Regions from separate parts of the Frankia sp. KB5 genome, predicted to be linked through region 1. Evidence: riboswitches for the same ligand, from Rfam matches in the RefSeq annotation. Region 1 holds a riboswitch; the other holds the start of a gene.
What was found. A riboswitch is a leader RNA that binds a small molecule or an ion and turns the genes downstream of it on or off. The one in region 1 is predicted to bind cobalamin.
Positions count from the first base shown of each region.

Region 2: it holds a riboswitch for cobalamin, as region 1 does, so the genes downstream of both, KBI5_RS06830 (ABC transporter substrate-binding protein) here and KBI5_RS06935 (energy-coupling factor ABC transporter permease) in region 1, are expected to answer to the same signal.

Region 1 is NZ_MRUJ01000059.1:8,163-13,402, forward strand. Features, by position in the region: gene KBI5_RS06920 (copper resistance CopC family protein) at 129-827, shown strand; gene KBI5_RS06925 (copper chaperone PCu(A)C) at 814-1,494, shown strand; gene KBI5_RS06930 (Dyp-type peroxidase) at 1,494-2,804, shown strand; cobalamin riboswitch at 2,993-3,218, shown strand; gene KBI5_RS06935 (energy-coupling factor ABC transporter permease) at 3,253-4,023, shown strand; gene KBI5_RS06940 (energy-coupling factor ABC transporter substrate-binding protein) at 4,020-4,466, shown strand; gene cbiQ (cobalt ECF transporter T component CbiQ) at 4,510-5,240, shown strand, end outside.
Region 2 is NZ_MRUJ01000058.1:41,285-47,206, forward strand. Features, by position in the region: partial or broken gene KBI5_RS27685 (YibE/F family protein) at 1-678, opposite strand, end outside; gene KBI5_RS06815 (hypothetical protein) at 1,288-1,620, shown strand; gene KBI5_RS06820 (superoxide dismutase) at 1,709-2,320, shown strand; gene KBI5_RS06825 (metalloregulator ArsR/SmtB family transcription factor) at 2,557-2,943, opposite strand; cobalamin riboswitch at 3,090-3,284, shown strand; gene KBI5_RS06830 (ABC transporter substrate-binding protein) at 3,317-4,513, shown strand; gene KBI5_RS06835 (iron ABC transporter permease) at 4,660-5,667, shown strand; gene KBI5_RS06840 (ABC transporter ATP-binding protein) at 5,667-5,922, shown strand, end outside.

The sequences.
Region 1 (5,240 bases):
TGCGGCCGTGTCGCGTTGACGGCATCTCCGGCCGTCGTACGAGGAAGGGCACTCGGGAGATGTCGGGGAGAGATCCCGGAAACAAGAAATCTGTATACAGAGCACTTTCTTTCGAGCGAGCCATCCGCATGGTTCTGGTACTTCTCGGCGTTCTCACCTGCACTCTCACCGCCACCGTCCCCGCCTCGGCGCACAGTCAGCTGGTGGCGAGCGACCCCACTGACAACGCGCACCTCGACACCGCGCCGTCGGTGGTCACTCTGCGCTTCTCGGACGGGGTCCTGACCATCGGCACCGCGGTCGTGGTGGTGGACGCGGCCGGCACCTCCTGGGCAGAAGGCGAGCCGGCCGTCTCGGGCCAGACGGTGACCACCATGCTGCGCGACGGGCCGCCCGACGGTGCCTACCAGATGCGTTGGCGGGTGGTCTCCGCGGACGGGCATCCGATCAGCGGTGTCACTCGCTTCACGGTGGGCTCCGTGCGAGCAGAGCCGGCAGTGCCAGTCAGCGCCACGCCGGTCGGGTCCACCCCAGGCACCGACGACGGCCCCGTGGGCGCGAGCCCGGCGGCCTCCGGGCCGACGGCCACCAGCCCGGCGGGCACCCCCGTCGCGGGTGCGGAGGCCGGGGGGCTCCCGTTCCGCACCGCGCTCGTCGGCGTGGGGGGAGCCCTCGCAGCGCTCGCCCTGCTCTGGGCGTACGGCGCGATCCGCCGGAACAGCGCGCCCCGCGGAGCAGAGACCTCCACGCCCGAGCCCTCCACTGCCACGCCCACACCGCCCACGTCCGCGTCCTCGTCACAAGGGAACACCGATGACATCCGATAACCAGAAAGGCAGGACAACAGTGGGCAACAGCGGCAGCCAGCGGCCGGGCGGAACCAGTCATCGGCGGCGTCTGGCACGTGGCAGGCTCTTCGCACTGCGTGCACTCGGTGCTGCCAGCCTGGTGGCCCTGCTCGTCGCAGGCTGTGGATCCGACGACTCGTCCGACGCGCAGCCGCAGGCCCCGGCCAGCCCGGCCGCGGCGGGCAAAGTCGTGACCATCGCCGATGCCTGGGTGAAGGCCGCCACGACGGGGATGTCCGCCGCCTTCGGCGAGCTGCACAACTCCGGCACCGCCCCGGCGACCGTCGTCTCGGTGACGAGCCCCGCCTCCGCGGCCATGGAGCTGCACGAGACCGTCGCCAACGAGTCCGGCGAGATGGTGATGCGCCCCAGGGAGGGCGGCTTCATCGTGCCGGCCGGCGGCACGCTCACGCTCCAGCCCGGCGGCAACCACCTCATGCTCATGGACGTGACCTCGCCCATCAAGGCCGGTGACGAGGTCGACTTCACCATCACCTTCGGCGACAACTCGACCCTCACGTTCACCGCGCCCGCGAAGGACTACTCCGGCGCCAACGAGAACTACGAGGGCGGCATGGACATGGGTGGCCAGGCGGACACCGCCGCGGGCACGCCCGCGCCGGCGCCGGCGACGCCCGAGCCCTGATGGAGGCCGGCCGAGGGGAGACGGGTGGGCGACAGGCCGCGTGGAGCATCCGGCGCGCGGCGCCGTCGCCGGGACGCGGTGGGCCGGACCGGCGGCGTCTGCTCCTGGGCGGCGCCGTCGCCGCCGGTGGGGCCGCATCGGCGATCGGCGCCGACCAGCTGTCGCGGGGAGGGCCCGACGGGTCCGCTGCCACGGCGGCGCCCGACGGTGCCGCCGCGCACGGGAGCCGCACCGAGGCGTTCTTCGGCGCGCACCAGGCCGGTATCGCCACCGTCCCGCAGGCACACGCCACGTTCCTCGCGCTCGACCTGCGAGAGAAGGCAGACCGGGACGCCATCCGCCGCATGCTGCGGATCCTCACCGACGACGCCGCCCGCCTGACCCAAGCAGAGGCGGCGCTGGCCGATTCGGAGCCGGAACTGGCCGCCGTGCCGGCCCGGCTCACCATCACCTTCGGGTTCGGTCCGCGGCTGGTCACCCGCGCCGCCGGCGAGGCCGCGGTGCCCTCGTGGCTCGGGCCGCTGCCGGCGTTCGGCATCGACCGGCTCGAACCCGCCTGGAGCGACGGCGACCTGCTGCTGCAGATCGCCGCCGACGACCCGGTAGCGGTCGCGCACGCGACCCGGATGCTGGCCAAGGACACCCGCAGCTTCGCCGGCGTGCGCTGGCGGCAGTCCGGCTTCCGCCGGGCCCGGGGGTCGGAACCGGCCGGGACCACCATGCGCAACCTGTTCGGCCAGGTCGACGGAACAGTGAACGCCGCTCCCGGCACCGCCGACTTCGATCAGGTCGTCTGGCACGCCGCCCCGTCCGGATCCTCGGCGACCGCGTGGCTCACCGGCGGCACCAGCATGGTCGTACGGCGGATCCGGATGGACCTGGACCGCTGGGACGCCCTCGACCGCTCCGGCCGGGAACAGGTCGTCGGCCGTTTCCTCACGAACGGGGCCCCGCTCACCGGGACGCGGGAGCGCGACGAGCCCGACTTCGCCGCGACGACCGCCATCGGGTTCCCCATGATTCCCGAGTTCTCGCACCTGCGGCGAGCCAGGTCGGACAACGAGGGTGAGCGGATCTACCGGCGGTCCTACAACTACGACGGGGCCCCCACTGGCGGCGCGGTATCCGACTCCGGTCTCGTCTTCGCCTCCTACCAGGCCGACGTCACGGCGCAGTTCCTGCCGATCCAGCGGCGGCTGGCCGAACTCGACCTGCTCAACGAGTGGACGACGCCGATCGGATCCGCCGTGTTCGCGATTCCGCCCGGGACTCGGGAGGGCGGGTTTGTGGGTGAGACGCTGCTGGCCTGAACAGACCCGGGCGTGGCACGCCGTCGGGCTCAGGGCTGGGCCCCGCCGGGGGCGGGTCGTCGGCTGCCGGCGGCAGTGAGCGCGTGCCGCCCGAGCAACTCCGCGCGGGGCCGCGTTCACGATCACCTGACGGACCGGCCGTTTCTTCGCTGCGAAAACTTCGCAATTGCGCAGGTGACTCGACGAATGTAATCTGACGTCGCCGTGGTGACGGGAAGTCCGGTTCAAGCCGGCGCGGCCCTCGCCACTGTGACCGGGGAGTAGCTGTCCGCACCTGATGGCGGTGGAGTTCCACCGCGTGACCGCAGGTGAGGAGCCACTGGAGCACGGCCACCGCCGCCCGCGCTCCGGGAAGGCACGGACGGGTGCTGGGATCCGGCAGCCAGGAGACCGGCCACGGCGCTCGACCATGCTCATCCACGAGGTGCTGGAGAGAGGCTCCCCTGCCATGCACATTGCGGAAGGCTTCCTGCCGCCCGCGCACGCCATCGCCTGGACGGTCGCCGCGGCGCCGTTCGTGGTGCACGGCGCGGTCACCGTCAACCGGACCGTCCGGGACAACCCCGAGGCCAGGCTTCTGGTCGGGGCGTCCGGCGCGTTCGCTTTCGTGCTGTCGGCACTGAAGATCCCGTCGGTGACGGGATCGTGCTCCCATCCCACCGGGACCGGACTGGGCACGATCCTGTTCAAACCCCCGGTGATGACGCTGCTGGGCACGGTGGTCCTGTTCTTCCAGGCGGTGCTGCTCGCGCACGGCGGGCTCACCACGCTCGGCGCGAACACGTTCTCCATGGCGATCGCCGGGCCGTGGATCGGCTATCTCGCCTACCGCCTGGCCCGTGCCGCGGGAGCCGGGACGGGCATCTCGGTGTTCACCGGCGCCGCGCTCGCGGACCTGGCCACCTACTGCGTCACGACCGTCCAGCTCGCGCTGGCGTTCCCGTCCGCCGACGGCGGCTTCCTCGGCGCGGTCGGCGAGTTCGGCTCGATCTTCGCGGTCACCCAGATCCCGCTCTCGATTAGTGAAGGACTACTCACCGTCCTGGTCATCCGCGTCCTGTCGCAGGTCAGCGCGCCCGAGCTGGAGCGGCTCGGTGTCCTGTCGGCGGCCGGCACACGCGGCGGTGACAGCCCACCCGCGGACGGCCCGACCCCGCAGCCCTACGCCACCGGTGCCGCTCTGCCCGCGGAACCGCAGGCGTCGGAGCCGGCCCGATGAGCCGCGCCCGAACGATCAACCTGACTCTCTTCCTCGCCGTTGTCGTGCTGGCCGTCGCGCCGCTCGTCCTCAGCCTCGGCGACGGCAAGGAGGAACCGTTCGCGGGGGCGGACACCCAGGCGGAGACACAGATCAGCAAGCAGGACCCGGGTTACAAGCCGTGGTTCTCGCCGCTGTACGAGCCGCCGTCCGGCGAGGTCGAGTCCCTGCTGTTCACGCTCCAAGCGGCGGTCGGCGCGGGCGTTCTCGGCTATGTCTTCGGTGTCGCGCGTACCCGGCGGCAGCTGCCCACCGACCCTCCGAGGCCGCCGCTCGCCGCCGCGGCGGCCGACTCACCCGCCCTGGGAAACCCCGGCTCGGGAGACCCGCCGACCGCTGCCGCGGCGGCCGCCTCGCCGGAGGCCGCGGCCCCGGTGGCCAGTACGGGATCCGCCGGCAGGTGACCACGCGGTTCTGGCTCGCGACCGTACCGCCCACACTGTGAGCGTGTCAGCCTCCCGGCTCGACACGGCGGCCTACCGCAGCCGCTGGCGGCACCGCCACCCGGCGGAGAAGGCCCTGCTCAGTCTCGGCCTGCTCGGCTGCGCGGTGGGCCTGCCGCCGTGGCCCGGCGCCCTGGTCACCGGGAGCGTCGCGGTCGTCGTGATGTTCGCGGTCGCCCGCGTGCCGGTCGGCGACGCGGCGCGGGTCCTCGCCGCGCCGATCGGCTTCGTCGTCGTCGGCATCATCCCGATCGCCCTCGATCTGGACGGACTGCGGCCGGTGCTGGCCGACGGCGGCCCGCACCTCGCGGCGGAAACCGCGGGGCGCTCGTGCGCCGCGCTACTCTGCCTGGTCCTGTTCGCCGCGACCACGCCGCTCGCGGACGTACTGCCGCGCCTGGTCCGCCTCGGGGTGCCGCCGGCCGTGYTCGACGTCGCGGCTGTCGTGTACCGGCTGCTTTTCGTCCTGCTCGCGACCCTGCAGGCCGCCCGGGAGGCGCAGGCCGGCCGGCTGGGCTACCGCACCTGGCGCGCCACCTACCGCTCGCTGGCCGGGCAGGGCTCCCTGCTGTTCGTCCGCGCGCTGCACCGGGCCCGCCGACTGGAGGAGGGCATCGCCCTGCGTAGCGGCGATCCCACCCCGCGTGTACTCATCGAGCAGCGCCCGCTCTCCCGCGCGTTCCTCACCGGCGCCTCCGTCGTCCTCGTGGGCGTCGTCGCGGCGACCCTGCTCAG
Region 2 (5,922 bases), on a different contig from region 1:
CATCACGTCCTCGTCCGAACCGAGCCCGGTGATGTGGGCGAACCTGATCGCCAGTGCGCCGAACGCGCCGGTCAGGGCCATGCTGGCGATGGTGCCCAGCAGCGCGGCGGTCGTGCGCGCGGAAACGCCGTGCGCGAGATAAAGCAGAACGACAACCAGGGCGGTACCCGTGGTCAGGGCGACCGCGACGGGAGGATGCCCGTCGAGCAGGGACGGCAACGTGAACCTGACGATCACCAGATAGCTCAGGACGAGGCCGACGAGCGCGGCCAGCCCACGCCAACGCGCGACGGCGACGACCACGGCGGCGGCGGCGGCGAGGAACGCGATCGCGCCGATGGGCGCGGAGCGTTGGAAGTCCGCGACGTAGTAGGCGGCCTTGCCCGCGATGTCGGTGGTGGGAGCGAGCCGGACCCTGTCCCCCGCTTCCAGCACCGGTCCGGTGGGATCGACCAGCGTGTCGAGATGGAGCCGGGTACCGGAATCCGGCGCGTCGTCCAGGACCACGTCGATGCGGTCGCAGATCCCCTGCGACGTCCCCGTGCCGGTCAGGTCGGGGCAGGGCCCCGGCCGACGCGTTCGACCCGGTTCAGGAGGGTGTGGGCCAAGGAGTGTGAACCGGCTCCGCATCAAGGTTTTCCGCGCCGCCCACAGCAGCACCGTGAGCGTAATGATCATCTATGCCGCGAGGTAAACGAACGCGAACGTGGGTGAGGCCAGCGCGTACAGGAGCCACGCCGCGACGCTGGCGGCGATGTTCCCGATCGCCTGCACGGTGGCGAGCAGCCCGAACGCCGACCCGCGGATCCGCTCGGACGCGCACGCGGCAACCGCCGCATGCTCCGCGGTCTCCGCGCACCCGACCCGACACTGGCCAGCACGAACGCGACCCCAGCAGCCAGAGCTGCCACCCGGACACCGCGAACAGCAGGTAGGAGACCAGGAACGCCGTCACACCGGCAACGGTGACCAGCAGCGGCTGACGGCGGCCAAGCCGGCCGGAGATCCCTCCGGCGGGAAACGACGCGATCGTGGCAGCGACGTTGTAGGCGATGTACAGGCCGATCGCGATCCGGGTGGCCGTGGCCGTGCCGTGGCCCGGGGCCCGCAGGTCGCCGGCCCGCAGGATCAGCGGGGTGACGGCCACGGTTCGCGATCACCTGCCCTGCACGACAGCTTCCGCCGGGCGCGACCGCCTCGACACCCCCCGACGGCCTCCTCTAGTTTGCAGTTGCGAATCATAGGCAACTACTGTTCAGTCGCAGGCCGACCGAGGGAGCAGGATCCATGGGAAGCGCCCCTACCGACCCGATGGCCGCGTGCCTGCCGGTGGCGATCGAGATCATGACCGCCTACACCGACTCCGCCGACGACCCCACCTTCTTCTGGGAGAGCGTCCAACGGGTGATGGCCGACGGCGCGCAGCGCACCAACCCGGCGGRGGCCATGGCCGAGCTCGTACTCGGGCTGGCGACACTGTGCGGGATCACCCTGAACGATCTCGCCGATCGTTCCGGATCTGACGTGGCGGCGCGCGACATCCTGCGCGACATCCGGCGCGGGTACGTCTCCGGCGCTGCCGGACCCGTCAAGCCGGCCAGCTCGGCCGAGAGCGGCTGACGGCCTCTCCTCGCCCACGAACCCCCATACCGCGACGGTCCACACACTGCGGATCATCATCCACCCTCAACCAGTGAAGGACGACCAGGTGAGCGTCTACACCCTGCCCGACCTCCAGTACGACTACGCCGCGCTGGAGCCGGCGATCAGCGGCCAGATCCTCGAACTGCACCACGACAAGCACCACGCGACCTACGTCGCCGGCGCCAACACCACACTGGACAAGCTCGCCGAGGCCCGGGAGAAGGGCGACTTCGGCGCGATCGTCGGCCTGGAGAAGACTCTGGCGTTCAACGTCTCCGGCCACATCCTGCACTCCGTCTACTGGCAGAACCTCTCCCCCGACGGCGGCGACAAGCCCGACGGCGCCCTCGGCGACGCCATCYCCGAGTCCTTCGGCTCGTTCGACAGCTTCAGGGCACAGCTCACCGCGGCCACCACCACGGTGCAGGGCTCCGGATGGGGCGTCCTGGCCTACGACCAGCTCTCCGGGCGCCTCCTCGTCGAGCAGGTCTACGACCACCAGAGCAACGTCGGCATCGGCAACAGCGCCCTGCTCGTCTTCGACGCCTGGGAGCACGCCTGGTACCTGCAGTACAAGAACGTCAAAGCCGACTACGTGACCGCCCTGTGGGACATCGTCAACTGGGCCGACGTCGCCGCCCGCTACACCGCCGCCAGGCAGATCACCCCGGTCTGACCCGACCCGCGCGCAGGCTCCACGTCACCCTGCCGACCGGGAGGGAAAGCACCTACCACCCCGGCCGGCAGGGCACCCGGCGTCGACGGTCAGACCGGTTCCGCCGAGGCCTCCAGGGCCGGCCGACCCGCACCCCAGCGTTCCTCGATGAGCACGCGGGCGATGACGACCCGCTGTGCCTGGCCTCCGGAAAGCTCGTCGGCATGCCGGTCCGCGAGGCTGGGGTCGCGGACGGGTCAGTGGGCGTGCGCCACGGAATGATGCTGGAGCCGAGGCTCGGGTCGGACCCGGGCCAGTAGCTCGCCCACGACGGGGTCGGCAAGCCGGTAGCGGATCACCCGGCCGTCCCGCTCGGCGACGACGGCCTGCTGGTGACGCAGAACCCGCAGTGCCTGCGAGACCGCGGCGTCGTTCATCTCGACCGCGACGGCGAGGTCCGAGACGGAGATCGGGCCGACATGGTGGATCGCCAGCAGGATCGCGAGCCGGCCCGGCTCACCGAGCATCGCGAACAGGCCGGCCCAGCGCGCGACGTCGGCCCGGTCCCCGATCGCGGCAACCGCGTCACACGCCCGGTCATGATCGATGATCCGATGCTGGGACCGGGCGTCCAACCGGTGCATCGGCCAATTGTCGCACCCGCGCCGCCAGCCGGATGCCGGCCGATGCGCGACCCCCTCCCGGTCCGGCGGGCGCAACCATGCTCCACCGCTCATCGTGCGCGCAGCACAAAAACCTGCATTTCCTTGCAGATGAGCATGTGATCTCGTACAGTTCGTCCCGCCGTGGTGTTCGGGAAGCCGGTGTGAAACCGGAGCGGCCCTCGCCACTGTGATCGGGATGTCACCGGCCAGTCCCCGCCGAGTCGGGGAAGTCACTGGGCGCCGGAAATCGTCGCCTGGGAAGGCGGCCGGTGACGCACCACCCGTCAGCCAGGAGACCGGCCACGGCACCCGCGATCCGTCCACGAGGTGCTGGAAGGCGGCTTTACTTCGTATGCGCGCACGTCTGGTGGCCCTGGGGGCCACCCTCCTGCTCACCCCGGCCCTGCTGGCGGGCTGCGGCGACGACGACCCGTCACCGGCCGCCGGACCGAGTGCCGACGCCCATGGCTGCGTCACCTCGTTCGACGAGGGCACCGACTACTTCCCCGTGCACTCCACCCTGGAGCACGCGAAGAACTTCACGATCACCTACGAGAAGGCCTACCAAATCCTCACGGTGAAGGAGCCCTACCCGGACGGGAAACCCGAGTCCTACGTGCTCTACCGGTGRGGCACCCCGAAGCCGGAGCTGACCGACGACCTCACCGACGCACCGCGCCTCCAGGTGCCGATCGACAGCCTGTACTCCGGCTCGACCACCCACCTGCCGCTGCTGGCCGACCTCGACCGCACCGACATTCTCACCGGCGTGTCGACCGCGACCTCCGTGGTCAACAAGGACATCCGCGCCCGCATCGACACGGGCACGGTCGTCGAGTACGCGAGCAACGGCCAGCTCGACACCGAGAAGGTCGTCACCGCCGCGCCGGACGTCCTGATGACCGGCGGCACCGACGACCCGGCCTACCAGAAGCTGCGCGACGCCGGCATCCCGGTCGTCGCCAACGCGGAATGGCTGGAGGCCGACCCGCTCGGCCGCGCCGAATGGGTGAAGTTCATGGCCGCGCTCACCGGCGACGAGGAGAAGGCCACGAAGGTCTTCGACCAGATCGAGGCCGACTACGACGCCATCGTCGACAAGGTGCCCGACAGCCCACAGGTCCCCGCCCTGATCGGCACCATGTACCAGGGCACCTGGTACATGCCCTCCGGTGGCAGCTACGTCGGCAAGCTCCTCGCCGACGCCGGCGCCAGCTACCCCTGGTCCGGCGAGAAGGAAACCGGCAGCCTCGAACTCGACTTCGAGACCGTCTTCACCAGGGCCGGCAGCGCGAAGATCTGGCTCGCCGACGGCGAATGGAAGACGAAGGCGGACATCACCGCTGAGGATGCCCGCTACGGCCAGTTCGCGGCCTTCCGCGACGGCCAGATCTGGAGCAACAACCTCGTCATCGGCGCCGGCGGCGGCAACGACTACTGGGAACGCGGCGTGACCCGCCCCGACCTCGTCCTCGGTGACCTCGCCGCCATCCTGCACCCCGACGCCTTCCCCAACCACACCTTCGCCTTCTACCAGCAGATCAAGTAGTGACCTCGACCGTCGACCCCACGGCGGGGGCCGCCCCTGACCCGGCGGCCCCCGCCAGCGCTACCCACAGGGCACCCGCGAGGGGCACCGCACCCGCGGAAGACCGGCGCCGGCCATCCGCCCGCGAGCCGCTCGTCCTCACCGCACTGGCCGCGGGACTGCTCGGCGTGTTCCTGCTCGCGCTGGCCATCGGGTCAGTCTCCATCCCCCTCGACGAGACCCTGCGCGTGCTCGTCGGCCACGAGCCGCACGACCCGCGCTGGACGGTGGTCATCCGTGAGATCCGGRTGCCCCGCGCACTCACCGCCGTGCTCGCCGGAGCGGCGCTGGGAGTCGCCGGCCTGCAGATGCAGACCCTGTTCCGCAACCCACTCGCGGACCCGTACTCGCTGGGGGTCAGCTCCGGTGCCAGCCTCGGCGTCGCCCTCGTCGTCGCCGGTGTCGGCGGCTCCGGCGGCACCTTCACCGCCAGCGTCGCCGGCAGCGGCCGGTACGGCATCGTCGTGGCGTCGGCGGCCGGAGCCGCCGTCGTCCTCGGCGCGGTACTCGCGCTCGCCCAGTGGGTACGCTCCGTCGTCACCCTGCTGGTCATCGGCGTCATCCTCACCAGTGCGGTGGGCTCCCTGGTCAGCCTCCTGCTGACCTGGACAGCGCCGCAACGGGCCATCCAGTACTGGATGTGGTCGCTCGGGAGTTTCGCCGGGACGTCCAACGCCGATCTGGCCGTCTTCGCGCCGATAGTCGGGGCCGGGCTGCTGCTGGCGCTGCTGACCGTCAAGCCGCTCAACGCCCTGCTGCTCGGCGAGAACTACGCCCGCACCCTCGGCCTGCGGCTACGCCACGTCCGCGCGGCCACCCTGCTCGGCGCGTCCCTGCTCGCCGGCGCGGTGACCGCCTTCTGCGGCCCTGTCGCCTTCCTCGGCATCGCCGTGCCGCACATCGCCCGCCGCGCACTCGGCACCGCCGATCATCGGCTGCTCGTCCCGGGGACAATGCTCACCGGGGCCGGGCTGGCACTCGCCTGCTCGATCGGCTCCCAGCTGCCCGGCACCGACATGGTCCTGCCCATCAACGTCATCACCTCGCTGGTCGGCGCCCCCATCGTCATCGCGGTGCTCCTGCGGGCCCGCGCCGCCGTCGCCGGAGTCGCCTGATGCCCGGTCAGCAGCCGTGGCGGCGCGCCGCGGTGCCGCAGGAGGCCGGAACACAGCCCGAGACCGGGCTCCGGCTGGACGGACTCGCCGTCGGCTACGGCCACCGGCGCGGACGCCGTCCCGTACTCACCGCGCTGACCGCCGTCGCACCGCGCGGCGGACTGACCGTGCTGCTCGGCCCGAACGGCGTCGGCAAGTCCACCCTGCTGCGCACCCTCGCCGGCCTGCAACCACCGCTGGGCGGGCGGGTCCTGC